3 regions of the Pantoea sp. BRR-3P genome follow, and region 2 is predicted to be linked to each of the others. Evidence: predicted binding sites of a transcription regulator. Region 2 holds the regulator's gene; each other region holds the start of a gene.

What was found. The regulator sigma-54, encoded in region 2, starts transcription at its own class of promoters, with help from an activator protein. The targets are predictions, from matches to a motif close to GTTGGCACANNTTTCGCTNT.
Region 1: a site for sigma-54 is predicted at 1,595-1,614, ahead of glnK (P-II family nitrogen regulator). Genes of this name have one in related genera too.
Region 3: a site for sigma-54 is predicted at 1,977-1,996, ahead of AAGR08_RS01030 (gamma carbonic anhydrase family protein). Genes of this name have one in related genera too.

Annotation. Positions count from the first base shown of each region.
Region 1 covers NZ_CP155066.1:2,978,755-2,988,799, reverse strand. The annotation lists gene AAGR08_RS13960 (SmdB family multidrug efflux ABC transporter permease/ATP-binding protein) at 1-1,408, shown strand, start outside; gene glnK (P-II family nitrogen regulator) at 1,668-2,006, shown strand; gene amtB (ammonium transporter AmtB) at 2,040-3,329, shown strand; gene tesB (acyl-CoA thioesterase II) at 3,400-4,263, opposite strand; gene AAGR08_RS13940 (YbaY family lipoprotein) at 4,467-5,024, shown strand; gene AAGR08_RS13935 (MGMT family protein) at 5,205-5,516, opposite strand; RNA gene ffs (signal recognition particle sRNA small type) at 5,696-5,792, shown strand; gene AAGR08_RS13925 (HHA domain-containing protein) at 5,923-6,141, opposite strand; gene tomB (Hha toxicity modulator TomB) at 6,166-6,543, opposite strand; gene AAGR08_RS13915 (hypothetical protein) at 6,690-7,043, opposite strand; gene AAGR08_RS13910 (ABC transporter ATP-binding protein) at 7,383-8,039, shown strand; gene AAGR08_RS13905 (metal ABC transporter permease) at 8,036-8,875, shown strand; gene AAGR08_RS13900 (metal ABC transporter substrate-binding protein) at 8,897-9,775, shown strand; gene ykgO (type B 50S ribosomal protein L36) at 9,819-9,959, opposite strand; gene AAGR08_RS13890 (type B 50S ribosomal protein L31) at 9,975-10,045, opposite strand, start outside.
Region 2 covers NZ_CP155066.1:3,540,440-3,550,484, reverse strand. The annotation lists gene mtgA (monofunctional biosynthetic peptidoglycan transglycosylase) at 1-492, shown strand, start outside; gene npr (PTS phosphocarrier protein NPr) at 497-769, opposite strand; gene rapZ (RNase adapter RapZ) at 766-1,620, opposite strand; gene ptsN (PTS IIA-like nitrogen regulatory protein PtsN) at 1,673-2,155, opposite strand; gene hpf (ribosome hibernation promoting factor) at 2,315-2,602, opposite strand; gene rpoN (RNA polymerase factor sigma-54) at 2,624-4,063, opposite strand; gene lptB (LPS export ABC transporter ATP-binding protein) at 4,112-4,837, opposite strand; gene lptA (lipopolysaccharide ABC transporter substrate-binding protein LptA) at 4,843-5,397, opposite strand; gene lptC (LPS export ABC transporter periplasmic protein LptC) at 5,366-5,944, opposite strand; gene kdsC (3-deoxy-manno-octulosonate-8-phosphatase KdsC) at 5,941-6,507, opposite strand; gene kdsD (arabinose-5-phosphate isomerase KdsD) at 6,521-7,501, opposite strand; gene AAGR08_RS16450 (calcium/sodium antiporter) at 7,515-8,498, opposite strand; gene mlaF (phospholipid ABC transporter ATP-binding protein MlaF) at 8,725-9,540, shown strand; gene mlaE (lipid asymmetry maintenance ABC transporter permease subunit MlaE) at 9,545-10,045, shown strand, end outside.
Region 3 covers NZ_CP155066.1:196,275-206,319, reverse strand. The annotation lists tRNA gene AAGR08_RS01040 (tRNA-Ile) at 91-167, opposite strand; rRNA gene AAGR08_RS01035 (16S ribosomal RNA) at 241-1,780, opposite strand; gene AAGR08_RS01030 (gamma carbonic anhydrase family protein) at 2,272-2,826, shown strand; gene aroE (shikimate dehydrogenase) at 2,836-3,657, opposite strand; gene tsaC (L-threonylcarbamoyladenylate synthase type 1 TsaC) at 3,661-4,236, opposite strand; gene AAGR08_RS01015 (type I DNA topoisomerase) at 4,233-4,787, opposite strand; gene smg (DUF494 family protein Smg) at 4,815-5,288, opposite strand; gene dprA (DNA-protecting protein DprA) at 5,260-6,384, opposite strand; gene def (peptide deformylase) at 6,500-7,012, shown strand; gene fmt (methionyl-tRNA formyltransferase) at 7,034-7,978, shown strand; gene rsmB (16S rRNA (cytosine(967)-C(5))-methyltransferase RsmB) at 8,024-9,310, shown strand; gene trkA (Trk system potassium transporter TrkA) at 9,342-10,045, shown strand, end outside.

The DNA of each region.
Region 1 (10,045 bases), 560 kb from region 2:
AATAATCTCGCGCGTCACTAATGACACCGAAGTGATCAAAGATCTCTACGTCACCGTGGTCGCCACCGTATTGCGCGCTGCTGCGCTGATTGGTGCGATGCTGGTGGCGATGTTCTCGCTTGATTGGCGTATGGCGCTGGTGGCACTGGTGATTTTCCCGCTGGTGCTGACGGTGATGATGATTTATCAACGCTTCAGTACGCCAATTGCCCGACGCGTGCGCAGCTATCTGGCCGACATCAATAACGGTTTCAATGAAGTGATCAACGGCATGAGCGTGATCCAACAGTTTCGCCAGCAGGCACGGTTTGGTGAGCGCATGGGCGAAGCGAGTCGTTCGCACTATCTGGCGCGGATGGAAACGCTGCGGCTGGACGGTTTTCTGTTGCGTCCGTTGCTGAGCTTGTTCTCCGCCATGATTCTGTGCGGTTTGTTGATGCTGTTTAGCTTCGCCACGCCGGGCGTGTTTGAGGTTGGCGTGCTTTATGCGTTCATCACGTATCTTGGCCGACTCAATGAACCCTTGATTGAATTAACCACGCAGCAGTCGATGCTGCAACAGGCGGTGGTATCAGGCGAACGCATTTTTGAACTGATGGATGCCGTGCAGCAAGGCTACGGCGCAGATGATCGGCCGCTGGCGTCAGGAGAGATTTCCCTGCGCGATGTGAGCTTTGCTTATCGTGATAACCGCGACGTACTGAGCAATATTAATCTTGACGTGCCGGCGCGCAATTTTGTGGCGCTGGTTGGGCATACCGGCAGCGGGAAAAGTACCTTAGCCAACCTGTTAATGGGCTATTATCCGGTGACGCGCGGCACTATCGAACTGGATGGTCGTCCGCTGCCGCAGCTATCACACGCAGCCCTGCGCCAAAGCATCGCCATGGTGCAGCAGGATCCGGTGGTGCTGGCAGATTCGTTGCTGGCCAACGTCCGCTTAGGGCGCGACATCCCAGAAGAGCAAGTGTGGCAAGCGCTGGAAACCGTGCAGCTGGCACCGCTGGCGCGCAGCATGTCTGATGGGATTTACACGCGCCTTGGCGAGCAGGGCAATAATCTCTCGGTTGGACAGAAACAGCTGCTGGCACTGGCGCGCGTGCTGGTGTCATTGCCGCAGATTCTGATCCTTGATGAAGCCACTGCCAATATCGATTCCGGGACTGAGCAAGCAATTCAACACGCATTACGCGCTCTGCGGCAGCACAGTACGTTGGTGGTGATTGCACACCGGCTTTCCACCATCACGGAAGCCGACCAGATTTTAGTGCTGCACCGTGGACAGGTGGTTGAGCGCGGTACGCATACTGAATTGCTGGCTCAGCAGGGACGTTATTGGCAAATGTATCAGCTGCAGCAGGCTGGCGATGAACTCGCAGCGGGCATTCCCGTACATGCTGAAGGGTGATCTGCACCTTTTTTGCACAGTTTTATCGGAATGTTCTGTATTGATGCACTGCTTTGAGGCTGTGGGCACCAGAACAGTGCAACTTTGCAACACCTTACTCTTTCCCTCTGCCAAAATTGCGTCGCGCTTCACATAACGAAGCGTGATGCAGCGCGCCTATTCTACTGACATTCCACTTTTTTTATTTATGGCACAGCCTTTGCTTATATCCCTACGTGTCCGCGAAGACTCACTCAATTTCTTATCCGGAGGGGAACGTATGAAGCTGGTTACCGTGGTAATCAAACCATTTAAGCTGGAGGACGTGCGTGAAGCCTTATCCTCTATTGGCATTCAGGGACTGACAGTGACCGAAGTTAAAGGTTTTGGTCGCCAGAAAGGTCACGCAGAGCTTTATCGCGGTGCCGAGTACAGCGTTAACTTCCTGCCAAAAGTAAAAATTGATATCGCTATTGCGGACGATCAACTCGACGAAGTGGTCGATGTCATCAGCAAAGCCGCTTATACCGGCAAAATTGGCGACGGCAAGATTTTCGTCGCGGAACTGCAGCGCGTCATTCGTATTCGCACCGGCGAGACCGACGAAGCAGCACTGTAACTGGGGCTCTGAATTGTGATGGGATGGAAAGAAATGAATAAAGTAATGACGAAGTTGGGCCTCACCAGCCTCGCGCTGTTACCCTCGCTGGCCATTGCGGCCGCGCCTGCCGTAGCCGATAAAGCCGATAATGCCTTTATGATGATCTGTACCGCGCTGGTACTGTTCATGTCCATTCCGGGTATCGCTTTGTTCTACGGCGGTTTGATCCGCGGTAAGAACGTGCTCTCCATGCTGACCCAGGTTGCCGTGACTTTCTCGCTGGTATGCGTGCTGTGGGTGATTTATGGCTACTCACTGGCCTTCAGTGAAGGCAACGCCTTCTTCGGGAACTTCCAGTGGGCGATGCTGAAGAATATTGAGCTGAAAGCCGTGATGGGCAGTTTCTACCAATATATTCACGTGGCTTTCCAGGCATCATTTGCCTGTATCACCGTCGGCCTGATTGTGGGCGCCCTGGCAGAACGTATTCGCTTCTCTGCGGTGCTGATTTTCGTCGTCGTGTGGTTGACGCTGGCTTATCTGCCAATCGCACACATGGTGTGGGCGGGTGGCTTGCTGGCACAAGATGGCGCGCTCGATTTTGCAGGTGGTACCGTTGTCCATATCAATGCCGCAGTTGCTGGTTTGGTGGGGGCTTACCTGGTTGGCAAGCGTGCAGGGTTCGGTAAAGAAGCGTTCAAACCGCATAACCTGCCGATGGTGTTCCTCGGTACTGCGATCCTGTACGTCGGTTGGTTTGGTTTTAATGCCGGTTCAGCTTCCTCTGCGAACGAAATCGCTGCGCTGGCCTTCCTGAATACCGTCGTGGCAACTGCGGGCGCTGTTTTGTCGTGGGTGTTTGGCGAGTGGGCGGTGCGTGGTAAACCTTCTCTGTTGGGGGCGTGCTCAGGTTTCATCGCGGGCCTGGTGGCGATTACTCCTGCCTGTGGTTACGTTGGTGTCGGCGGCGCGCTGATCATCGGCCTGGCGGGTGGCTTAGCCGGTCTGTGGGGCGTGACGACGCTGAAAAGATGGCTGCGCGTTGATGACCCGTGTGATGTGTTCGGTGTGCACGGCGTATGCGGTATCCTCGGCTGTATCCTGACGGGTGTATTTGCCTCCTCTTCACTGGGCGGCGTGGGCTACGCAGAAGGCGTGACCATGGGACATCAGGTTTGGGTGCAGTTGTTCAGCGTTGGTGTAACCATCGTCTGGACCGCAGTTGTTGCCTTTATCGGCTTCAAACTGGCGGATATGATTGTTGGCCTGCGTGTTCCGGAAGATCAGGAACGTGAAGGTTTGGATGTGAACAGCCACGGCGAGAACGCTTACAACCAGTAAGTATCGGGCTGAAGAAGAGCAGTGCGCTAAAACTATAAAAAGTACAAGGGGCGATGATTTCGCCCCTTTTTTATGCGTCGCGTTGGCGCATCACGCCTTCCTGTACCGTGGTTGCCACAAGGGTGCCATCCTGCTTGTAAAATTCACCGCGCACAAAGCCCCGTGCGCTGGACGCAGAGGTGCTCACCACGCTGTACAGCAGCCATTCTGATAAGTCGAACGGGCGATGGAACCACATAGAGTGATCGATGGTGGCGACTTGCATATCGGCCTCAAGGAAGCCTTTGCCGTGCGGCTGCAGAGCAACGGGTAAGAAGTTGAGATCGGAAGCATAACCCAGCAAGTATTGGTGAATACGGCGATCTTCTGGCAGCTCGCCGTTGGCGCGGATCCACACCTGGCGAACCGGTTCGTCAACGTGCCCTTTTAGCGGGTTGTGAATCTGCACAGGGCGGATATCGAGTGGACGTTCGGCGAGGAATTTTTCTTTCAGCTTGAGCGGCAAGTGCGCGGCCAGCTTTTTCGCTAAGTCTTGTTCCGAGGGGAGATTTTCCGGGCCCGGCACCTGCTGCATGCTGTTTTGATGTTCGAAACCACTTTCTGGCGCCTGGAATGAGGCCGTCATGTAAAAGATCGGCTGACCATTCTGTACCGCACTTACGCGGCGAGCGCTGAAGCTTTTACCGTCACGCAGCGTTTCAACATCATAAATGATGGCTTTATGGCTATCGCCAGGCCGCAAGAAGTAACTGTGAAAAGAGTGGATGATGCGTTCTTCAGGCACCGTTTGTTTTGCGGCGTACAGCGCCTGACCCACCACCTGGCCACCAAACACCTGGCGTAGCCCAAGATCTTCGCTCTGACCCCGAAACAGGCCTTCTTCCAGTTTTTCCAGATTCAATAAATTAAGCAGGTTGTGCAGTGCCTGGCTCATTGCGGATTCCTCTGTGTGTCTTTCGCGTCAGTGTGAAAGATCCGACCAGTTTCCGTCAATGATTTTGCCGCGATTTCAGCAAGCTGCTGGCGGCTTTGGGCGCAATGCCGATTTTTGTGCCAGAATTAAGGACATTCGGCGGCTGAAAAGCTACCCAACATATTCACCGCCGATAATCATATGTTCACAAGGAGACGACATCGATGAAACTCTGGCAAGTTATTAGCGGTATGACTTTGGCGGCAGCGATTACAGGTTGTGCTGATCACAGCAAGCCGGTGGCAACACCTACGCTGGGTTCGGCAGTAGCAGGGCAGCAGGCTGCGATCACGCAGCCTAACGTCAGTGGTTCGGTGTATATCCGCCAACGTATTGCGCTGCCGCCGGATGCGGTGCTGACCGTAACGCTCTCGGATGCTTCGCTGGCTGATGCACCGTCTAAGGTACTTTCGCAGCGCGTGGTGCGCACGGAAGGTAAGCAGGCGCCGTTCCAGTTTATCTTGCCATTTAATCCGGCAGACATTCAGCCAAACGCGCGCATCTTGTTAAGCGCGGCGATTGCGATTGATGGCAAGCTGGCGTTTATTACCGATACGGTGAAACCGGTGATTAATGAGGGTGGAACCAAAGCGGAGCTGCTGTTGGTGCCGGTAACTAACGTCGCCATGCCAACCCAGCCGGGCGCAGCGACCACGGTGCCTTCTACTTCACCGACGCAGGTTACGCCATCGGCTTCGGTGCCAGCACCGACGAGTCTCTAAATCGATCATTGGGGCGAGCGCGCGCCGGAAGTCAACATTGTTCCGTAAAGCCGCTGTCTCGTCCCTGATCGCTCGGCACACGCCATCCATGGCGTGTGCCGCTTTACTCCACAACGACGACTTCCAGCGTGTTAAGTTGAGTGCGGTTGGTGGGCTGTCTGAGCGCGACATAGAGCACCACTAAATTTGCCACCGATATTTTTCTAATTCGATTTCCCCAGCATCACTCACTTCAATCCCTTCCGCTTCTAGCGCATCACGCTGACGAAACAGGTCATCGCCCTGCAGTGAAATGCGCCCATGGCGATTGATGACGCGAAACCAGGGTAATTTACTGCCTTCTGGCAAACGGCGTAATACGCCGCCCACCTGACGCGCTGCACGTGGCGATCCTGCCAGCTGCGCCACATCACCATAAGTGGTGACTTTTCCCGCCGGAATGGCCGCAATGATCTGCCAGACGCGCTCTGAGAAGTTGTTTTGGTCGCTCATGTGCGCACCTATTTTTATTGAGGAAAGGGCTAAACTTTAGCATGCAGAAGGGTAGACAACAGCGCTTAGCTGTGTGCTTGTGCAAGAAAACAACGGTTGTCCGGCCTGCGCTTGCAATTGCCAGGGGGTTACTTGATAATGCCTGCGCTCTCGAAATGAGGGTTCGTCAATGGGGGCCCTGTTGGTTCTCCCGCAACGCTAACTTGTGAACTCGGTCAGATCCGGAAGGAAGCAGCCGCAGCAGGCGACGCGTGTGCCGGGATGTAGCTGGCAGGGCCCCCACCCATTTGTACCCACCTAAAAACTTCACTGAATGCGACGCACAGAGAAATCTGGCACTCCTTTGCCGGGGAATCACTCCTTGATGAATACAATGTCGTTGCAGAACGGCAGATAGAGGAGAAACTTAGCGGACGAACTTCCAGACAGAAACCGGTACTTTGTCATACAGCTTATTCATCGTCAGTTCAGCCAGACGATGATCGGCTGCCGAATAGAATACTGCGAGTTCATTGTCAGGTAATTCGTACTTGTTCTTTTCGATTACCCGTTCAAGGGTGTCGATTGAGCGACAGCGGCGCAGTCGCATCAAATAGTCTGTTTTTGTTAAGGCTTGGTTGCTCATAAATAAACCGGTCTCAGTCTGGTGCTAAAAGGAATGGCTAGGTTGTTGGAGATAAGCACACTCTTCGGCAAACAGATTAAATAAACGTTTTGCAGAACGCTGCCACCGTTGTAAATCCTGAGTATTGATTCCGTAACTGCTGAACAGCATAAAGGTATCGTCAAGATATTCATCGATTTGCGTTATCAGGGCTTCATCTTCAACGTGCTTAATTTTGTAATTCATCGTGAAAGAAGCGATGTGCTCAATCAAATCGTTGAGCTGTAAATTGCTTTCCGAAGTAGGATCATTAACCCAACCATGATGGCTATCAGTCAATGTTGCCATACTTTCGTCGAACATGTTCTCACACAGGTATTTAAGCTGGGCAATATCATGCCGTTTCGGTGAGTATTCGTCCATCTTTTTCCCCTCCATAGCTAGCACAGTTACCGCAGTGCGGCGAGATTAGGAAAAGCTACCAGGAAGCGATTACGAATAAAAATGTCTTAGCGACTCCTTAAATGTAATCCACAATCATTAGCTTTGCTCACCTCAATTACCAAATATTACAATTCATCGGCAGGAGAGGGGCGCGCATTATCAATCACCGCAAACACCAGTGCGCCGGGCGATACCTGGAACAGCACTTCTTCACGACGCTTAAAAGTTTCATTTAAATCCAGGCAAGGATTAAATAAATTCCAGCTAAAATCGTAAAGCATTTTAAATCGATAATCGTCTGAAGGTTGAATAGAAATAACATGGAAGCTATTGGGAACTAATTGCGCGTTTTGAGAATACCACTGTAAATCACCGGCTAATGCCTCGGCTATTTTGAGAATATTCCCCTGGATAATTCTTTGCAACTTTTCGCAATCGTCCTCATCCATAGCAATATCACAATGAATAATAGACGCCATTTTGTATCCAGTAAAAGAGTTACGTTTCTATCATTGGGCTTCTTACGCAACATTGCAAGTCGCTAATAAACAGAAACAGCAATCGTTGTGATGGGTTTCATAACTTAATCAGGCGAAAGCATTGAATTTCTGCTGATGTCTTCGGTAAAGAACAACTTTTGAAACACTTTTGCTCAGGCATAACACAGGGAGATCGGGTAACGTAATTGTTATGTTATAACATTTTTGGTTGTAGAGTATGAATCACAGTGGATTACTTCTATCCCTTAGCGGGCGTGTGCTGATCGCGCTGTTGCTGATTTCTCTGCTGGCGCTTTCAATTTGGTGGGGCCTGCAGTAATGATACATTTCAAGGACTTACAAGCAGGGTATCACGGGCGCGCGGTAACGCCGGTCGTCAATGGTGCATTGATGAAAGGCAGCATGACGGCATTGGTCGGCGCTAACGGCACGGGTAAATCAACCTTACTGAAAACCATTGCGGGTTTACTGCCTCCCATTTCGGGCTGTTGTGAATTGCAGATGCCGCGCAAAGCGCTCGGATGGTTACCGCAACGCAGTGAACTCGAAACACGTTTTCCTCTTACGGCTTATGAGCTGGTTGCCATGGGATGCTGGCCGCGCTGTGGATGGTTCGGTGGCATCAATCGCGCGTTACGTCGGGAAATCGATGCCGCACTTGATGCTGTACACATGCGTGAATTCGCGGATGCTCAGCCCTCAACCCTCTCCGGCGGACAATTGCAGCGCGTGCTCTTCGCGCGTTTGATGCTGCAGCGCAGCCAGCTGTGGCTATTAGATGAACCCTTCAATGGCATTGATACGCAAACCGTCACCTTACTGATGTCGATCCTCGAACAGCAGCAACAGGCTGGCACCACATTATTAGTCGTATTGCACGATCGTCCACTGGTAGCGCGTTATTTCCGCGATGTGTTGTCGCTCGACGTAGCTGGCGCCGCGGACACGCCACCCTTGGGCAGGGTAGCGTCGTGACATTAATCCAGCCCTTTATCGAATTTGGTTTTATGCGCCGCGCGCTGGTCGCCTGCGTTGCATTGGCGATCAGCGCTACGCCGCTGGGTGTCTTTCTTTCACTGCGCCGCATGAGTTTGGTCGGCGATGCGCTGTCGCATGCCGTGCTGCCCGGTGCGGCGATTGGTTATCTGGTGTCAGGTTTATCGCTGGTGGCGATGGGCATCGGCGGCCTGATTGCCGGTTTGGCGGTGGCATTACTCTCTGGCGCTGTCAGCCGCTATACACATCTGAAAGAGGATGCCAGTTTCTCCGGCTTTTACCTCGGTTCTCTCGCGCTTGGCGTCACGCTGGTGTCGCTGCGTGGTTCAAGCGTTGATCTGCTGCACGTGTTGTTTGGGTCACTTTTGGCGGTGGATAACGCAGCCATTGTGCTGGTTGGCGGGATTGCGGCTTTCACTCTGCTGCTATTGGCAGTGATTTTCCGTCCGCTGGTCATTGATGCCTTTGACCCCGATTTTCTGCGAGCTCAGGGTAAATGGAGCGCACCGCTGGTACACGGCTTATTCCTGATGCTGGTGGTACTCAATTTAGTGGCTGGATTTCAGGTGCTCGGTACGCTGATGTCGGTGGGATTGATGATGCTGCCCGCTACCAGCGCGCGTTTCTGGAGTCGCCATCTGGCCTGCATGCTGGGTATCGCCATGCTGTTGGCCGTCGTCTCTGCGCTGATTGGCCTGATGCTATCGTGGCATTTCTCGCTACCCGCCGGCCCGGCGGTGGTGCTAAGCGCTGCGGTGCTATTTCTGATTTCTGTTTTGACAGGACCATGTGGCGGCCTGGTGCGCCGTCGATAACCACACTATAAGGGGATAGGAATGAAGAAGTTACCGCTGAGTCTGGCGATTGGTGTAATGCTGGTAAGCCCACTGACGCTGGCTAAAAGCGTCGATGTTGTCGCCAGTTTTACCGTGCTGGCAGATATCGTTAAGCAGGTTGGCGGCGAGCACGTCAATGTGAAGTCTCTGGTGGGGCCTAACGGCGATCCACACACCTTTGAACCTACGCCGCAGGATAGCCAGGCGCTGTCAAAGGCTGATGTGGTGTTTGTCAGCGGTTTAGGGATGGAAGGGTGGATGGATCGCCTAATTAGCGCGTCAGGCTACAAAGGCACGATTGTGGTGGCATCGAATGGAGTGAATAGACGCAAGATGGAAGAGGACGGTAAAAGCGTCACCGATCCGCACGCCTGGAACAGTATGCAAAACGGTGTGATTTACGCCACGAATGTGATGAATGCACTCATCAAAGCGGATCCTGAAGATGCGGCGGATATCCGTAAAAGCGGTGAAAGCTACATTCAGCAGCTGCAGAAATTAGATAGCTGGGCGAAAACTGCCTTTAATAAAGTGCCGAAAAGTAAGCGTAAGGTGCTAACCAGCCATGATGCCTTCGGCTATTTCGGCCAGCGTTATGGCGTAAGCTTCCTCGCGCCGGTTGGATTCTCTACCGAAGCAGAAGCCAGTGCCAGCGATGTGGCCTCAATCATCAAACAGCTGAAGGCTGAGCACATCAACACCTACTTTATGGAGAACCAGACCGATCCACGTTTGGTGAAACAGATTGCCAGCGAAACCGGTGCGCAGCCGGGCGGGGAACTCTATCCGGAAGCGTTGTCTGAGGCTAATGGCCCTGCTGCAACCTACGTTGCGGCATTCAAACACAACGTTGACGCTATACTGCATAGCATGCAATAAAAAAAGGCCGGGGAGCATCCCGGCCAATTATCACGACACTTTCCTACCTTTTTTTCTTTCTTCCCTGAACCGCCTTAAAGCGCGGATTCGTTTTACAAATGACATAAACGCGACCTTTGCGCCGCACGACTTTGCAATCTTTATGGCGAGTCTTAGCAGACCGCAATGAACTCAATACCTGCATGCCTCATCTCCCGTGTTACTTGTTGCGCGTAAGAAAGCTGCCAAAACGCTGGTTGAAACGTGCGGTACTGCCTTCTTTGGCGAAAT
Region 2 (10,045 bases):
CTGGCGGTGATCGCATCAGAAGATCAAAAATTTCCTGAGCATTGGGGTTTTGATGTTGATGCCATTCAGTCAGTACTGGATAACGAGGGTAATGAGCGCATGCGCGGTGCCTCAACCTTATCCCAGCAAACGGCAAAAAATCTCTTCTTATGGGATGGGCGGAGTTGGATGCGCAAAGGGCTGGAAGCAGGATTGACGGTGGGAATTGAAACCGTGTGGACGAAGCGCCGCATCCTGACGGTATATCTGAATATTGCAGAATTTGGTAACGGGGTATTCGGGGTGGAGGAAGCGTCGCAGCGCTACTTTAATAAGCCCGCTAGTCGCCTCACAATGTCAGAGGCGGCGCTGCTGGCGGCAGTGCTACCTAATCCGATTCGCTTCCGTGCCGATGCGCCTTCTGGCTACACGCGTCAGCGTCAGCAGTGGATTATGCGCCAGATGCGGCAGCTGGGCGGCGAAGGTTTCCTCAATCGCTACAAACTGCACTAAAAGCTTAGTCTTCGTCAAAGCCCGCTTCAAACAGTTCGATAACCGCCGCCAGCGCCTGTTCTTCCTGCGGGCCGCTGGCTTCAATTTCGATATGACCGCCTTTCGCCGAGTCGAGCATGAGCAGCGCAATGACGCTGCTAGCTTCGGCTTCGGTACCTGATTCATTGCGCAACAGCACTTCAGCATCAAAGCTTTGTACCAGCTCAAACAGCTTCATCGCTGGACGCGCATGCATGCCCAGCTTATTTCGAATCTCAACGGTTTGTTTCACGGTCATGATTTGCGTTTTTCCAAAGTGCGATGGCGAGACTGCACATTTTTACCGCGCGATCGGAAATAATCCGCCAGTTGTTCAGCAATATACACTGAACGGTGCTTGCCGCCGGTGCAGCCGATGGCAACAGTAAGATAGCTGCGGTTATTGGTTTCCAGCATCGGCAGCCACAATTCCAGATAGCTACGCGTTTGATAGATAAAGTTATGCACTTCAGTATGACGATCGAGGAATGCCGCTACTGGCCGATCGAGGCCCGTCATCGGACGCAACTTAGGATCCCAATGCGGGTTCGGCAGAAAACGCACATCGAACACATAATCTGCATCGATCGGAATACCGTGTTTGAAGCCAAATGACTCAAACACCATGGTTAATTCACGCTCGCGTTTACCCAGCAGACGGGTACGCAGCATCTCCGCCAGCTCATGAACCGACATCTCAGACGTATCGATAATCAGATCGGCACGTGAACGCAAGGGTTCCAGCAGATCGTTCTCTTCATCGATGGCGCACTCCAGCGACAAATTTTTGCTGGAAAGCGGATGCAGGCGACGCGTATCGCTATAACGACGGATCAATGTGTTGCGATCGGCATCGAGAAACAGCAACTGCGGCGAGAAAGAGTCGGGCAGATTGTTGAGCGCGGCTTCAAACACTTCCGGCGATTCAGGCATATTACGCACGTCAATGCTGACCGCAGCAGAGATGTTGCGTTCGGTTAAGGTATTCGCCAGCTCCGGCAATAGCACAACCGGAAGGTTATCGACACAGTAAAAGCCCATGTCTTCAAGAGCACGGAGCGCAACCGATTTTCCTGAGCCTGACCGACCGCTAACGATCATCAGCACCATCACATTTCTCCCGTTTTAAACCGGCGAACTGGCCGGTAAAAGTGTTTTACGCTTAAGAGTGTGCTTCCTGAGCTTCTGTGATAATGGCGTAGAGCTCTTCATCGCTCTGTGCTGCACGTAAACGGCGGCAGACCGTTTTGTCCGCCAGGCGTTTAGCAACAAGCGAAAGCGTGTGCAAGTGGGTTTTACACTGGTCCGCGGGTACCAGAAGGGCAAACAGCAGGTCAACCGGCTGGTTATCAACCGCATCGAAAGCGATGGGCTGATCAAGGCTGATAAACACCCCTACGGCGCGCAATGTATCTTCTTCCAACTTGCCGTGTGGGATAGCAATGCCGTTGCCAATGCCGGTACTGCCCATGCGTTCGCGGGTCAGGATTGCTTCGAAAAGCGTCTGGTGCGGCAGATTGAGCTGCTTCGCTGCTAGCTCGCTGATAATTTCCAGCGCGCGTTTTTTACTCTGGCAGTGTACGCCGCTACGGGTACAGTCCAGTGAAAGGACCGAGCTCAATTCCAGTGTCAGATCGTTGTTCATCATCGTTTCACTTGCGAGTTCACATAGCCGCGGGGATCAGGCAATTAACTGCATTGCGGTTCGCCCGTTGGCGCTTGCGCAGATGACAAAACGGGGCGGTTAAACCCGCCCCATTTTGCTCTAAGTGCCGAATCAGTCAGCACTCTGCAAGCGTGAAGGTTAGTGTTTTTTCAGTTTGTCTTTATGTTTGGTCAGCTGACGGGAAAGCTTATCGATTAACCCGTCGATGGCCGCGTACATGTCTTCCGCTTCCGATGTGGCGTGCAGCTCTCCGCCGTTGACGTGCAGTGTTGCGTCCGCAACCTGCGTCACCTTCTCTACTTTTAGAACAATATAAACCTGATTGATATGATCAAAATAGTGTTCCAGTTTGGCAAATTTGGTATTTACAAATTCACGCAGAGGTTCGGTAATCTCAACGTTAAGTCCGGTCAAGTTTAGCTGCATAGGTCTTCCTTCTTCGTTCGGTCAAACCAATTGTTTGCGCTGGTTTGATGGCGGTATAGATAAAGACTCGCGATATTTAGCAACCGTACGTCGCGCTACCATGATGCCCTGTTCAGATAACATGGAGGTCAGTTTGCTGTCGCTCAAGGGTTTTGCGGGATTTTCCGCGGAGATCAATTTTTTCACCAGTGCGCGAATCGCCGTGGAGGAGGCTTCGCCGCCGCCCTCGGTGTTGACGTGGCTGGAGAAAAAATATTTCAACTCAAAGATGCCGCGCGGACTGTGCAAGTATTTCTGCGTGGTCACGCGTGAAATGGTGGACTCGTGCATATCAACGGCCTGGGCGATATCTGCCAGCACCATCGGGCGCATATACTCCTCGCCCTGCTCAAAAAATGCCTGCTGTTGCTCAACGATACAGCGTGTCACTTTGAGCAGCGTATCGTTACGGCTCTCGAGGCTCTTAATCAGCCATTTGGCTTCCTGCAAATTACTGCGGATAAACTGATTATCGCTTTCGTTACGTCCGGCACCGCCCATCGCAGCATACTGCTGGTTGATTTTCAGGCGCGGCATGCTGTCTGAGTTGAGTTCAACTGTCCAGCGCTTGCTGATTTTGCGCACCAGAACATCAGGAATAACATATTCTGGTTCGCTGGTGTTGATCGATTGACCCGGACGCGGATCGAGCGACTGAATCAGCAGCATCGCGTCTTTCAGTATCTCTTCTTTGAGACGCGTCACGCGCATCAGACTGCGGAAATCATGGTTAGCCAACAGATCGAGATGCTCGCTGACAATCAAACGGGCTTCCGCCAGCATAGGTGTTTCGGACGAATATTGAGAGAGCTGTACTAACAGACAATCACGTAAGTCGCGCGCACCTACACCAACGGGATCGAAACGTTGCACGCGCTTAAGCACGGCTTCGACTTCTTCCAGCGTCAACTCTTCATCACCAATACTGTCATAAATGTCTTGTATAGTGACGGTGAGATAACCGGTATCGTCAATGGCATCGACAATCGAGGTGGCAATCGCGCGGTCCGTATCGCTAAAAGGCGTTAACTCAACCTGCCACATCAGATAATCCTGCAGCGATTGGGTGGTTTCGCCCTGATAGATCGGCAGCTCATCGTCCTGGTAGTCGGTACCTGTGCCTGAAGGGGTTCCCGCGGTGTAGATTTCGTCCCAGGTGGCATCGAGCGGCAACTCTTCGGGCATATCTTTCTGTTCAAGTGCTTCACGCGTATCTAGTGAATCACTTTCCTGATCCTGAAATTCGCGCGCATCGACTTCTTCATGCAGATCGGTTTGTTCAAGCAGCGGATTGCTTTCCAGCGCCAGTTGGAGTTCTTGCTGGAGTTCAAGCGTAGAGAGTTGCAGCAAGCGGATAGCTTGCTGCAACTGTGGTGTCATCGCCAGCTGTTGGCTGAGCCTGAGTTGCAAACCTTGCTTCATAATTCGGTTAGAATTTCCTAAGCAAACGTAGGGTGTTACGACACCTTATCAGAGTCTGAACTCTTCGCCCAAATAAACACGCTTAACCTGCTCATCTACAAGAATTTCATCAGGTGTGCCATGGGCAATCAAATGCCCCTGGCTAACAATATAAGCGCGTTCACACACCGCGAGGGTTTCACGCACGTTGTGGTCGGTAATCAGCACGCCAAGGCCGCTGTCACGCAAATGCTCAATGATTTTCTTGATATCGATAACGGAGATGGGGTCAACGCCGGCAAAAGGCTCATCCAGCAGGATAAACTTCGGATTAGCCGCCAGCGCGCGCGCAATCTCCACACGACGGCGCTCACCGCCCGATAACGCCTGGCCCATGCTGTCACGCAGATGCGCGATGTGGAACTCTTCCATCAGTTCGTTAGCACGATCCTGGCGCTGCTCTTCGGTCAGATCATCGCGAATCTGCAGCACCGCCATCAGATTGTCGTACACGCTCAAGCGGCGGAAAATCGAGGCTTCCTGAGGTAAATAGCCGATGCCGCGGCGTGCGCGTGCATGCAGCGGCAAAATGCTGATGTCTTCATCATCAATCACGATGCGGCCGGCATCGCGCGGCACAATGCCAACCACCATGTAAAACGTGGTGGTTTTACCGGCACCATTTGGGCCCAGCAGGCCGACAATCTCGCCGGATTTTACCTGCAGACTAACATCTTCCACCACGCGGCGGCCTTTGTAGGCTTTCGCCAGGTTTTCAGCGATCAGTGTGGCCATAGCAATCAGTTACTCTTTTTAGGGCTCGCGGACGAGCCGTTTTTATCCTGCAGCTGCGACGGTACCAGAACGGTGGTCACACGCTTACTTTCACCCTGGCTAAATGCCTGCATTTTCTGCTCTTTCACCAGGTAAGTGATACGATCGCCTTTAATATTGCTGTCCTGCTGCTGAATAAAGGCATTGCCCGTCAGCTCAACAAAGTCGTTCGCCAATTCGTAGTGCAGTTTACTGGCATGGCCCTGAACCGGCTTGCCGCTGTCCTGCATTTGGTAAAAGGTGGCAGGATTACCATAGGCATCAACGATGGTTTTCTTGCTGTCGCCGCCAGGACGTGTGACCACGACTTTATCGGCGGTAATCTTGATCGAACCCTGGGTAACAATCACGTTGCCGGTAAAGGTCGCGACGTTGCCTTGCAGGTCCAGCGCCTGATTAACGGAGTCAATATTAACGGGCTTGTCTGAGTCGCCGGTCAGCGCCAGGGCGGGCAAACTCGTTGCCAGCAGGGCACTCACCAGCAATAACTTAAGGCTGTTTTGGTTCATTTTGGATTTCATAGGAAGTTTTGACCTTTTCAAGCAGCTCAGCATTTTTCGTCCGTAAATTGCCGCGCATTTTCATGCCAGTGGAATTAAAACTGCGGCCAAAAAGGGTGACTTTATCGTCAGACGTCACGTCCTGGGTGACCAAATTTACCTGAGCGTTATCGGTAAGAATGCGCTCAAGCTGTGAATCCTGGGTCAACGTATTGACGACGACATTGCCGTAAAGGTAAAGCATACGATCTTTAGTCAGCTTTGCCTTGTCAGCACGCGCTGACCACGTCGGCACTTTGTTTTCGTCATAGGTGGTCATCACCGGATTATCGAACCAACTTACCTCATCGGCTGAAAAGTAGGTCACTTTATCTGACACCAGCTTATAACCCAGTGCGCCCGTGGGGTTATACACCACAGTATTGGATTTTTCGCTGGTATACGTTGGCTCTTGATTATTCGTCGCCACCGGCGTTTTGTTGTCATCCTGGTTGGTGAGATTCCAGCCGATCAGCACCAACGCGATCAGGGCCAGAATCAGCGTCATCCAACGCCTGCTCTTACTCATATTGATTGCCCTATGGCATCCTCAAATTTGTTCTGCGCAATCAAAATCAGATCGCACAACTCGCGTACTGCGCCGCGGCCACCGGCAATGCGGGTAACATAATGCGCGCGCGGCAGCAAAATCGGGTGGGCATCCGCCACGGCAACGCTCAAACCCGCCTGCGCCATTACTGGCCAGTCGATCAGATCGTCACCGATGTACGCCACCTGTTCGGCAGATAACGACAGTTTATCCAGGAGTTCACGCCAGGCCAAAAGCTTATCCGATTGTCCCTGGTAAAGATGCGTAATGCCGAGCGTTTTACAGCGATCTTCCAGCAGTTTTGCTTTGCGGCCGGTAATAATAGCCACTTCGACGCCGGAGGTCAGCAGGCAACGCACGCCATAGCCATCGCGTACGTTAAAAGCTTTTAGCTCTTCACCGCTGTTCCCCATATAAATCACGCCATCGGACATCACGCCGTCGACATCACAAATTAGCAGGCGAATCTGCGCGGCACGTGCCATCACCGCTGCGCTCACTGGACCGTAGCAAGTCTCGACCATCGCCGTTTCAGTACTCATGAGTATTTCCTGTTCAGACTACGCCAGCGCGCAGCATGTCATGCATATGTACCACACCGAGCAGGCGATCGTCATCGGCGACCAGCAGGGCGGTAATGTTTTTGTTTTGCATCAGATTAAGTGCGTCAACCGCCAGCATATTTGGACGCACGCGAATGCCGCCGCTGGTCATCACATCCTGGATGCGGGCCGTCTGGAAATTGATGCCCATATCAAACACGCGACGTAAGTCCCCATCGGTGAAGATGCCTTCAATTTTCATCAGATCATCGACGATGACCGTCAAGCCGAGATTCTTACGCGTAATTTCCAGTAATGCATCACGCATTGACGCGTCACGACTGACGTGCGGGATTTCATCGCCGCTGTGCATGATATCGCTGACGTGCAACAGCAGTTTACGCCCCAACGCGCCGCCGGGATGCGACAGCGCAAAATCTTCCTGCGTAAATCCACGCGCTTCCAGCAGAGCGACGGCAAGCGCATCGCCCATGACTAAGGTGGCGGTGGTGCTGGTGGTCGGTGCCAAGCCCAGCGGACAGGCTTCCTGCGGCACTTTCACACACAGGTGCACATCAGCTGCGCGGCTCATCGCGCTTTCCGGGCGGCCCGTGATACAAATCAGCTGGACTTTTTGGCGCTTTAGCACCGGAATCAGCGCAAGGATTTCACCTGACTCGCCGCTATTGGAAATGGCGATGACCACGTCATTGGTGCTTACCATACCGAGATCGCCGTGGCTGGCTTCTCCGGGGTGCACAAAGAATGATGGCGTACCGGTACTGGCAAAGGTCGCGGCCATTTTTTTACCAATGTGTCCCGATTTGCCCATGCCCATCACGACCACTTTGCCGCGACAGGCAAATATCATTGCGCAGGCGCGACTGAAATCGTCATTGATGTATTGATCAAGCTGCTCCAGCCCTTCACGTTCGATGCGCAGCACCGCTTTACCTGCCTGCTGAAAATCGAAATCCGGTTGCTGATGTGACATGGTCAGTCCGTCCTTAATAGCTTGTGATAACCATGGGGCTGAGCCATAGCCACAGAACCCACGCGATAAATCCACCTAATAATAGAGTGCCTGCAATACGGCCAATCCGCCGCTTACGCAGCAGACAGAGCAGGGCGAACAGCACGCTAACGGCCAGCATTACCCAATAATCACGCGCAAAGGCGTGTGTATCTATACTTCCGGGATGAATCAGTGCGGGCAGGCCGAGCACAATCGCCAGGTTAAAAATATTGGCTCCGATAAGATTGCCAATGGCAATATCATCTTCACCTTTTAGTGCGCCTGCTACCACCGTTGCCAGTTCAGGTAAGCTGGTGCCGACGGCAATCAGCGTCAAACCCATCACCAGTTCGCTCACACCGAAGTAGTCGGCAAAAACCGTCGCGTTGTCGATCACCATACGCGTCGACATCGGTAAAATAATCAGCGCGACGGCCAGCCACAGAAAAGCCACGGTATTACCCGCTTCATCGCGCGGCAGCTCGGCCAGCTGTTCGCGGGTTAGGGTGTCATTATTGTCACGTTCGGCACGGCGGGCAATGCGGATCACCACCAGCAGATAACCCAGCGCGATGAGCAGCAACGCCACACCATCAAGCCTGCTCAAATAATTATCAAACAGCATGATGCCGCTGAGCAGTGAGACAAGCAGCAGTAATGGCAGTTCGCGCCGAATGAGATTGGAGTGTACTGTCAGGGGGTGGAGTAGCGCTGCGCCGCCAAGAATTAATAGAATATTCGTAATGTTAGAACCGAGAGCGGTTCCCACGGCTAAATCCATTTGTCCATGCTGTGCTGCTGAGAACGAGACAATTAATTCCGGTAAGGATGTACCAATGCTCACCACCGTCATGCCAATGATTAGCGGTGGGATGCCAAAGGATCGACACAGGATCGCGGCGCTAAACACCAGACGGTCGGCACCGTAAACCAGTAAAATCAATCCGATAAACAGCAAGGCAGAGGCTACGAACATTAAAAATCCTTGATGGATGGGGGGCCGGCAAACCTTGTCCGACAGGTAAAAGCATGCTGCACACGTAAGCAGGCGCTGATTTTGACTGTCTGAGAGGCAAAAGTAAATTTTAAGGCCGTTTTCGCCACACCAAGTGGGTAAGTTTCTGTAAAACTATCGTGCATTAGAGGCTACCAGGCTACCATCGACAGCTTTGATAACGCCCGATCCGCATAAAGAGGTAAAGATGATCCAGCAGCAAACGAATCTGGTTGAGGTTCGTGGCGTCAGTTTCACGCGCGGAGATCGTACGATCTTCGACGATATCTCGTTAACGGTGCCCGCCGGAAAAGTTACCGCAATCATGGGGCCGTCCGGTATTGGTAAAACCACGCTGTTGCGTCTGATTGGCGGGCAGTTACAGCCTGATAAAGGGGAGATTTGGTTCCGCGATCAGAACATCCCGACGCTCTCGCGCACGAAATTATACGAAGCGCGTAAAAAAATGAGCATGCTGTTTCAATCGGGGGCGCTTTTTACCGATCTTAACGTTTATGAAAACGTCGCATGGCCCCTGCGTGAACATACGCGATTACCTCCTGAATTACTGCACAGTACGGTTTTAATGAAGCTGGAAGCCGTTGGCTTACGTGGGGCAGCTAAACTGATGCCAGCCGAGTTGTCTGGTGGCATGGCGCGCCGCGCCGCCCTGGCTCGCGCCATCGCGCTGGAGCCGGAGCTAATCATGTTTGATGAGCCCTTCGTCGGGCAGGACCCCATTACCATGGGTGTGTTAGTGAAATTGATTGATGAGCTTAATCATGCGTTGGGTCTGACCTGCATTGTGGTTTCACACGACGTGCCAGAGGTCTTGAGCATTGCCGATCATGCCTATATTGTTGCCGGACAAAAAATTATTGCTCAGGGTAGTGCGCCGGAGCTGCGGGAAAATCCCGATCCGCGTGTGCGCCAGTTTATTGAGGGTCATGCGGATGGCCCAGTGCCTTTCCGCTTTGCCGCTGGAGATTACCTCAGCGACTTGACTCGCTCAGGGAGAACATAAACTGATGTTGTTACAGGCGCTGGCGTCATTTGGACGTCAGGGAATTAATACCTGTGCCGCTTTTGGCCGTGCAGGCTTAATGTTATTTCATGCGCTGGTGGGTAAACCCGCGTTTCGTCGACACGCGCCGCTGCTGGTTAAGCAGCTGTACAGCGTGGGCGTGTTATCTTTGCTGATCATCGTCGTATCAGGCCTGTTTATTGGCATGGTGTTGGGCCTGCAGGGTTATCTGGTGCTCACCACGTACAATGCAGAAACCAGCCTCGGTATGCTGGTGGCGCTTTCGCTACTGCGCGAGCTGGGGCCGGTGGTGACGGCGTTGCTGTTTGCCGGACGTGCCGGCTCGGCATTGACAGCAGAAATCGGATTGATGAAAGCGACGGAACAGCTCTCCAGTATGGAGATGATGGCCGTCGATCCGCTGCGTCGCGTGGTTTCCCCGCGTTTCTGGGCCGGTTTTATCAGTATGCCGCTGCTGGCGCTGATCTTCACTGCGGTGGGGATT
Region 3 (10,045 bases), 900 kb from region 2:
CAAACGGTAATTTCTTTTCAGGCAGGGCAAAGTGTCGCGACGTATAGTTCACTATACGAGCGGCGCTTTAACGCAGCATGAGAAGAAATTTGGTAGGCCTGAGTGGACTTGAACCACCGACCTCACCCTTATCAGGGGTGCGCTCTAACCACCTGAGCTACAAGCCTGTAGAGGTTTTTTCTGCTCGTTACTTTCTATCAGACAATCTGTGTGAGCACTTCGCGGGAAGGTATCTTCAGGTAAGGAGGTGATCCAACCGCAGGTTCCCCTACGGTTACCTTGTTACGACTTCACCCCAGTCATGAATCACAAAGTGGTAAGCGCCCTCCCGAAGGTTAAGCTACCTACTTCTTTTGCAACCCACTCCCATGGTGTGACGGGCGGTGTGTACAAGGCCCGGGAACGTATTCACCGTAGCATTCTGATCTACGATTACTAGCGATTCCGACTTCACGGAGTCGAGTTGCAGACTCCGATCCGGACTACGACGCACTTTATGAGGTCCGCTTGCTCTCGCGAGGTCGCTTCTCTTTGTATGCGCCATTGTAGCACGTGTGTAGCCCTACTCGTAAGGGCCATGATGACTTGACGTCATCCCCACCTTCCTCCAGTTTATCACTGGCAGTCTCCTTTGAGTTCCCGGCCGGACCGCTGGCAACAAAGGATAAGGGTTGCGCTCGTTGCGGGACTTAACCCAACATTTCACAACACGAGCTGACGACAGCCATGCAGCACCTGTCTCAGCGTTCCCGAAGGCACCAAAGCATCTCTGCTAAGTTCGCTGGATGTCAAGAGTAGGTAAGGTTCTTCGCGTTGCATCGAATTAAACCACATGCTCCACCGCTTGTGCGGGCCCCCGTCAATTCATTTGAGTTTTAACCTTGCGGCCGTACTCCCCAGGCGGTCGACTTAACGCGTTAGCTCCGGAAGCCACTCCTCAAGGGAACAACCTCCAAGTCGACATCGTTTACGGCGTGGACTACCAGGGTATCTAATCCTGTTTGCTCCCCACGCTTTCGCACCTGAGCGTCAGTCTTTGTCCAGGGGGCCGCCTTCGCCACCGGTATTCCTCCAGATCTCTACGCATTTCACCGCTACACCTGGAATTCTACCCCCCTCTACAAGACTCTAGCCTGCCAGTTTCGAATGCAGTTCCCAGGTTAAGCCCGGGGATTTCACATCCGACTTGACAGACCGCCTGCGTGCGCTTTACGCCCAGTAATTCCGATTAACGCTTGCACCCTCCGTATTACCGCGGCTGCTGGCACGGAGTTAGCCGGTGCTTCTTCTGCGGGTAACGTCAATCGGTAAGGTTATTAACCTCACCGCCTTCCTCCCCGCTGAAAGTACTTTACAACCCGAAGGCCTTCTTCATACACGCGGCATGGCTGCATCAGGCTTGCGCCCATTGTGCAATATTCCCCACTGCTGCCTCCCGTAGGAGTCTGGACCGTGTCTCAGTTCCAGTGTGGCTGGTCATCCTCTCAGACCAGCTAGGGATCGTCGCCTAGGTGAGCCATTACCCCACCTACTAGCTAATCCCATCTGGGCACATCCGATGGTGTGAGGCCCGAAGGTCCCCCACTTTGGTCTTGCGACGTTATGCGGTATTAGCTACCGTTTCCAGTAGTTATCCCCCTCCATCGGGCAGTTTCCCAGACATTACTCACCCGTCCGCCACTCGTCACCCGAGAGCAAGCTCTCTGTGCTACCGTCCGACTTGCATGTGTTAGGCCTGCCGCCAGCGTTCAATCTGAGCCATGATCAAACTCTTCAATTTAAGTTTGATTTGCTGCAACAAGTGCAGCGATGCTCATCTGTAAAACGTCATAATGAATTTCATTATGTGTTCACTCGTGAGACTTGATATTTTGTTGCGTCCGGAGACGCTGATATCAATCCTGCGAGTGCCCACACAGATTGTCTGATAAATTGTTAAAGAGCGTTGCGAGCAGCGGGTTAACCGCCTGTCGCGAGGTGGCGTATATTACGCTTTCCCTCTTCAGAGTCAAACACTTTTTTCAGCGTTTTCATCCGGCGGGATGAATTTCTTCACTCCCTGCTGAGCCGCCTGCGTTGCCGCTTTGCCGTCTCAGTGGTGGCGCATTATAGGGATCCGAATTTTTTGCACAACCCCTTTTTTCGATCTTTTTAATCGACTGGCGAGTTTTCATTCTTTTCGCTGCGATCGCGAGCGATCTGTTCAAAAATCATCTTGTTTATCCGGCTTTTAAACCGCAGGCTTGGGTAAAAATGTAAAAGGAGAAGATCATGTCTATAGCCCTACGACCTTATAAGAACCATTTTCCGCAAGCCGGCGATCGCGTAATGATCGATAGCAGCAGCGTGGTGGTGGGTGAAGTACAGCTCGCCGATGACGTCAGCATTTGGCCGCTGGTAGCGATTCGCGGTGACGTGAATAAAGTGATGATTGGTAAAAGAAGCAATATCCAGGACGGCAGCGTACTGCACGTCACGCATAAATCCACCAGCAATCCGGAAGGTTTCCCACTAATCATTGGCGAAGACGTGACGGTGGGCCATAAAGCGATGTTGCACGGCTGTACTATCGGAAATCGTGTACTGGTTGGTATGGGATCGATTCTGCTGGATGGTGTAATTGTTGAAGATGATGTGATGATTGGCGCTGGTAGTTTGGTGCCGCCAGGCAAACGACTGGAGAGTGGCTACCTCTATTTGGGCAGCCCGGTTAAACAAGTACGACCGCTGAGTGAAGCTGAAATCGCCGGGCTGCTCTATTCATCCAACAATTACGTGAGTTGGAAGAATGAGTATCTCGATCAGGAAAGCAAAGTCCATTCTTGATCGTCAAATTTATCGCTGCTGCATCGCCTGCTTTAGCGTGGTAATCACTGGCGTGATCTCTGGCATCACGCCATGCCACAGTTGGAAAGCATGAGCGGCTTGTCCCACCAGCATGCCAACACCATCTGCCAGCTGCTGTGCGCCCTGCTGCTGGCACCACTGTAGAAATGGCGTCAACCCCTGTTGATAAAACATGTCATAGCAACGCGTTTGTGGATTAATAAGCGATGCAGCTAACGCCGGCACCTTGCCATCGACACCGCTTGAAGTCGCATTAATGATCAGATCAAATTGCTGACCCGCTAATTGCTCGAAGCTGGCCGCTTTGATTTCCCCGTTATGCTGGAAAATATTTGCCAGCTGCTCGGCACGTTCAACCGTGCGGTTCACCACCACTAATGAACATCCAAAAGAGAGAAGCGGTAGGATCACGCCTCGCGCTGCACCACCGGCCCCCACCAGCAGGATACGATCGTCCGACTGGATCATCTGCAAGCGTTCCAGATCGCTTAGCAAACCAATACCATCCGTGTTATCACCAAAGATCTTGCCCTGCGCATCTTTCTTTAATGTGTTCACCGCCCCGGACAATGCCGCGCGTTCGCTAAGCTCATCCGCAAATTCCCATGCCTGCTGTTTGAAAGGCAGTGTGACATTGGCCCCTTTACCACCATTCGCAAAGAAGTCTGTGATCGACTGGGGAAAACCCTCTAAGGGTGCACACTCACTGCCATATCGATGATCAATGCCGGTTTGCTCAGCAAAGAGGCTATGGATAAAAGGTGATTTGCTGTGGGCAATGGGATTACCAAAAACGGCAAAGTTTTTCATAAATTAACCCTGGCGAATAAGTTCACCGCTAATAACGTCGCGGATCTCAGAAGGATTCAGGCGTCCACCGGTTTCAGCGTGTAATACTGGAAACTCAGCACCAAATTGCTGGGCAACTTCTTCCACATTACGACAAGGCGGCTCACCGGAAAGATTGGCACTGGTCGAAACCAGCGGTTTACCAAAACCACGGCATAAAGCCTGGACATCAGGATGATCGCTAACGCGGATTGCCAGTGAATCAAATCGTCCAGTGAGCCAGCGCGGCGTGTGTGGCGACGCGGGCACCACATAAGTCACCGGGCCGGGCCAGCTCGCAAACATACGTTCGCGCTGAAGTACAGTAAGTTCACGATCGGCGATGTAAGGTTCAAGTTGCGCGTAATCAGCTGCAATCAGAATAAGGCCTTTATCGACTGGACGCTGCTTGAGCGCCAGAAGCGCCATTACGGCATTTTCGCTATCGGGATCGCAGCCCAAGCCGAATACGGCTTCGGTTGGGTAAGCGATAACTTCCTGCTGCTGGAGTTGCTCAATACAAAAATCGAGGCTTCCTGCTAAATACTGACTTGGCTTCATGATGATTCTTGGTCCTGAACGATTGGCTTACCGCAGCGTTTGCTGGCGCAAAAGCGCTTCATGCCCTGTGCGGTTTTCTTCTCTATTAATAAGGGGAACTGACAATGCGGGCAAACACCTTCAATCGGCGTTGCATTAATTGCAAACTGACAATCTGGATAGCGATCGCACGAGTGAAAAGTTTTGCCATATCGCGAGCGACGCTGTACGAGTTTACCGCTCTGACATTGCGGACAAGCAATGGCTGTTTCATCAGGCTTGTCGATGGTTTCTGTGTAATCGCACTCGGGATAGTGGCTACAACCAATGAACATGCCAAAGCGTCCCTGCCGCAGAACTTTGTCTGCACCACATTTCGGGCAGGCATGTCCTTCCAGCACTTTAACAACGTGCCCATCGCCATGGCTCTTCAGCGGACGAATGTAATCACAGGTTGGATAATTGACACACCCCAGGAAAGGACCGTGTTTGCCGGAGCGTATAACTAATTCTGCCCCGCAAGCGGGGCAGGGATCGTGTTTAGGCACGGAGAATAGTGCTGATTTACTCATATTACCGGTTGCATTAATCGAAGATTATTAATGCAGCATACCTTCATTGACGTCGAATAACAGTTCTTCCATTTGCTGATAGGCGTTTTCACATCCTGGAATGTTAAACAGCACCATCAACACCACCCATTTGAGATCTTCAAGATCGAATTCCAGGGTATCGAGGGCCATTACACGTTCGATGACCATCTCGCGCGTTTCCATATTCAGCACCTGAACCTGCTCCAGGAACAAAATAAAACCGCGACACTCGGCATCTAAACGCTGATTTTCCTCTTCCGTGTAGATTCGCATGGAGAGCGGATCGTTTGCCATGAGCACAGGCGCAACCAAGCCTTCCTGATAATCCGCTAACCGTTCAAGCCAATTCAACGCATTGTAGATATCTTCACGATGAAAACCGGCGTCGGTTAAGTCATCGGTCAATTTATCCTGATCAACGCGCATTTCAGCTTCGTTGTGGATATATGTCTCAAACAAGTACATAAGTACGTCGAACATGGCATGCCCTCCTCAATCGGACATAGCCGCCGGGTACAGCTGCGATCCATCCTGCTAACTCCAGCTCCAGCAAATGGGCTGCGGTAACTGGCACAGGTTGGCCGGCACGTTCAGCGACGACGTCAACAGGTGTAACCTCATCACCTACGTTAGCCAACACAGTTGCAAATGGCAATGGAACATCGTCACTGTCTTGTGAATATATTGTTTCTGAAGTGCTATCGGGCAACCATTGCAGCGTTGAATGTAAGTCCTCAAGAATATTGTTGGGGTGCGCCACCAGAAGCGCCCCTTGCTGGATAAGCCAGTGTGTTCCTTCGCTACCCGGATTGCCAAGCGAACCGGGTAACGCATAAACGTTACGATTTTGTTCCAAAGCATAGCGTGCTGTAACTAACGAACCGCTTTTCAGCGAGGCCTCTATCACCAACACCCCCAAGCTCAAACCACTGATGATACGATTACGTCGAGGAAAGTTGACCGCATGCGGGGCCATATCAAGTGGGAATTCAGAAATCAGTGCGCCGCCACTGCTAATGATTTCTCGCGCCAGCGATTGATGGCTTTTAGGGTAGATATGTTGCAGACCACTCCCCAACACCGCCACGGTTTTGCCCTGTGCTTCTAACGCAGCTCGATGCGCCACGCCATCAATGCCGCGAGCTAAACCACTGGTAATAGTTAATCCACTTAGCGCCAATTGCTGAGTAAACCAGCTTCCCCATTGTTTGCCATAATGGGTGCAATGACGGCTCCCCACCACGCCCAGTTGCGGTGTTTGCAGAGCATTCACACTTCCGGCGACATACAGTAATGATGGACGTCGGCTGATTTCCGTTAACGCCGAAGGATAATCTTCATCTATGCAGGCAACTAAATGATGCTCTTCATGCTCGAGCCATAAATACGTTCTTTCTAATTGGCGCGGACATAGCTCCCTAAACTGTTGCCGCTGCATTTCGCTCAATCCATGATCTGACAAGAGACCATCATCAACAGGGGCACTATCCTGCAGCGCCAAGGCTAAATGTCTGACAAGCTGGCTGCTTAATCCTTTGACATTCGCCAACCTAAGCATCCATTCAATTTTCTCCATGCCAAACTCCCTGTCAGCCGCGCTATCATGCGGTGCAATGCTGTCAATCGGGCATCAAAAAGTCTACAATATGAGGCAGTAATCTTTTCTTCAACGCATACAGATCTGGATATTTATGTCAGTTTTGCAGGTATTACATTTCCCTGATGATCGCCTTCGCAAAATCGCTGCGCCGGTGGCTACCGTAAACGCAGACGTTCAGCGTATTGTCGACGACATGTTCGAAACCATGTACGCCGAAGAAGGTATTGGCTTAGCGGCGACTCAGGTTGATATTCATCAGCGCATCATTGTGATTGATGTTTCTGAAAATCGTGACGAGCGTTTGGTGCTCATCAACCCGGAATTGCTAGAGAAAAGCGGTGAAACCGGGATTGAAGAAGGCTGCCTTTCTATCCCTGAGCAACGCGCGTTTGTACCGCGGGCTGAATGGGTTAAAGTGCGTGCGCAGGATCGCGATGGTAAAAGCTTTGAGCTTGAAAGCGATGGCCTGCTGGCGATTTGTATCCAGCATGAAATCGATCATCTTGATGGCAAACTCTTCATTGATTATCTGTCGCCACTTAAACGTCAGCGTATTAAACAGAAACTGGAAAAGTTGGCCCGCCTTAACGCACGCGAAGATTAAGCGCGAATAGAAGGTTAAACTGTGTCTGCACCGCTCAAAATTATCTTTGCCGGTACACCTGACTTCGCAGCGCGTCATCTTGACGCGCTGCTTGCTTCTGAGCATCAGGTTATTGGTGTCTTTACCCAGCCCGATCGTCCTGCCGGACGCGGAAATAAACTCACACCGAGTCCAGTAAAAGTGCTGGCACAGGCACATGATGTGCCAGTGTATCAACCGAAATCCTTGAAGCCTGAAGAGAATCAGCAGCTGGTTGCCGATCTGCAGGCCGACATTATGGTGGTTGTCGCATATGGTTTGATCCTGCCGAAAGCAGTGCTGACAATGCCGCGCCTGGGTTGTATTAATGTGCACGGTTCGCTTTTGCCGCGCTGGCGCGGTGCCGCCCCAATTCAACGTTCTCTTTGGGCTGGGGACAATGAAACCGGTGTGACCATCATGCAAATGGATGTTGGCCTCGATACCGGTGACATGCTGCATAAGCTTTCTTGTCCAATTACCGCGGAAGACACGAGCGCTTCACTCTATGAAAAGCTGGCACAGCTCGGTCCACAGGGCATGCTGTTAACGCTGGATTTGCTGGCAAGTGGTCAGGCTCAGCCTGAAGTGCAAGATGAAGCGCTAGTCTCTTACGCGGAAAAGCTGAGCAAAGAGGAGGCGCGCCTCGACTGGTCGCTTTCTGCTGTGCAGTTGGAACGTTGTATCCGTGCCTTCAATCCATGGCCAATGAGCTACTTCATGGTGGATGAACAGCCGGTAAAGGTGTGGCAGGCAAGCGTTTTGCCGCATCAAAATAAACAACCGGGTGAGATACTGCATGCCGATAAACAGGGTATTCAGATTTCGACAGCCGATGGCGTGCTCAATCTACTGTCACTCCAACCTGCCGGTAAAAAAGCCATGTCCGCACAGGACCTGCTAAATTCGCGCCGTGAATGGTTCACTCCTGGAACTGTTTTGGCCTGATCCTCCAAGCCCGGTTAAACCGGGCTTTTTGTTTGATAAATGAAAATGAAAAAGACAATCAACCTGCGTAGCCTGGCCGCGCAACTCATCGAACGCGTTGTGGATAAAGGCGAATCGCTTAGCGCTGTTTTGCCTGGTGCGCAAAAAACGTTATCCGATAAAGATGGCGCACTGCTGCAAGAGCTGTGCTTCGGCGTGATGCGCACATTGCCACAGCTGGAAGCCTTAATTGGTAAATTGATGGAGCGCACCTTAACCGGTAAACAGCGTGTGTTGCATTATTTGCTGATGGTGGGGCTTTATCAGTTGGTCTACACCCGTGTACCTGCGCATGCAGCTCTGGCAGAAACCGTTGCGGGTGCTGAAGCTCTTAAGCGCGCAAATTTGAAAGGCCTACTCAATGGCGTACTACGCCAGTTCCAGCGCCAGCAGGAAACACTGCTAGCCGAAGTCGATCAAGGTACACAACGTTACTGGCATCCCGGCTGGTTATTGAAACGTCTGCAGGCGGCATGGCCAGAACAGTGGCAGCACATTGTTGAAGCAAACAATCAGAGGCCGCCGATGTGGCTACGCGTCAATCGCCAGCATCACGATCGCGATGCCTGGCTGGCGTTACTGCAGGCAGAAGAGAAAGTGGCTTTCGCGGGCGACGCATCCGATGCCTTGCGTCTTGAGTTTCCCGCTCCAGTTAGCCATCTGCCAGGTTTCGAACAAGGCTGGGTGACGGTGCAGGATCTCTCGGCACAACGTTGCGCGCTGCTGCTTGAGCCTAAGGATGGTGAATCCATTCTCGATCTCTGCGCCGCGCCAGGGGGCAAAACCACACATATTCTTGAAATTGCCCCGCAGGCAAAAGTATTAGCCGTCGATATTGATCAGCAACGTTTGCTCCGCGTGCATGAAAATCTGCAACGCTTGGGTATGCAGGCCGAGGTGCGCCAGGGGGACGGGCGTACACCGGCAGAGTGGTGTGGCGACAGGCAGTTTGATCGCATCTTGCTGGATGCACCTTGCTCAGCCACTGGCGTTATTCGCCGCCATCCAGACATCAAGTGGTTGCGACGCGATCGAGATATTTCTGAGCTGGCGAATTTGCAGCGTGAAATTCTCGAGGCCGTTTGGCCACGCCTGAAGTCCGGCGGCACAATGATTTACGCCACTTGTTCAATCCTGCCTGAAGAGAACCATCAGCAAATCAGTGCCTTTTTAGCGGCACACGGTGATGCCGTAGCAGAGGCAATCCCACAAGGACAAATCAATGGCTGGCAGGTATTCCCAACCGTCGATGGCGGTGACGGCTTCTTCTACGCTAAGCTGATAAAAAAATAGTGCGGCACACTCTGACGAGAGCATCTAAGCCATGAAAATCATTATCCTCGGCGCCGGTCAGGTCGGCGGAACTCTCGCAGAAAATCTGGTGGGGGAAAACAACGATATTACGGTAGTTGATAGCGATGCGGCCCGACTGCGACTGCTGCAAGACAAATTTGACCTGCGCGTTGTACATGGCCATGGTTCACACCCACGAATCCTGCGCGAAGCGGGTGCCGAAGATGCCGACATGTTGGTGGCGGTAACCAACTCCGACGAAACCAATATGGTGGCTTGCCAGATTGCCTATTCACTTTTTAATACGCCAAACCGCATCGCGCGGATCCGTGCGGCAGAATATTTACGCGATGCTGAGAAATTGTTTGTGCCTGAAGCAGTACCTATTGATCATCTGATTTCTCCGGAACAGTTGGTTATTGATAACATCTATCGTCTTATCCAGTATCCAGGCGCGCTTCAGGTAGTCAATTTTGCCGAAGGCAAAGTGAGCCTTGCGGTAGTAAAAGCTTATTACGGTGGCCCGCTGGTAGGAAACCCTTTATCTATCATGCGTGAGCATATGCCGCATATTGATACTCGTGTCGCCGCCATTTTCCGCCAGGATCGTCCGATTCGCCCGCAAGGTTCCACTATCGTAGAGGCCGGCGATGAGGTGTTCTTTATTGCAGCGAGTCAGCATATTCGCGCGGTAATGAGCGAGATGCAGCGCCTGGAAAAACCTTATAAACGCAT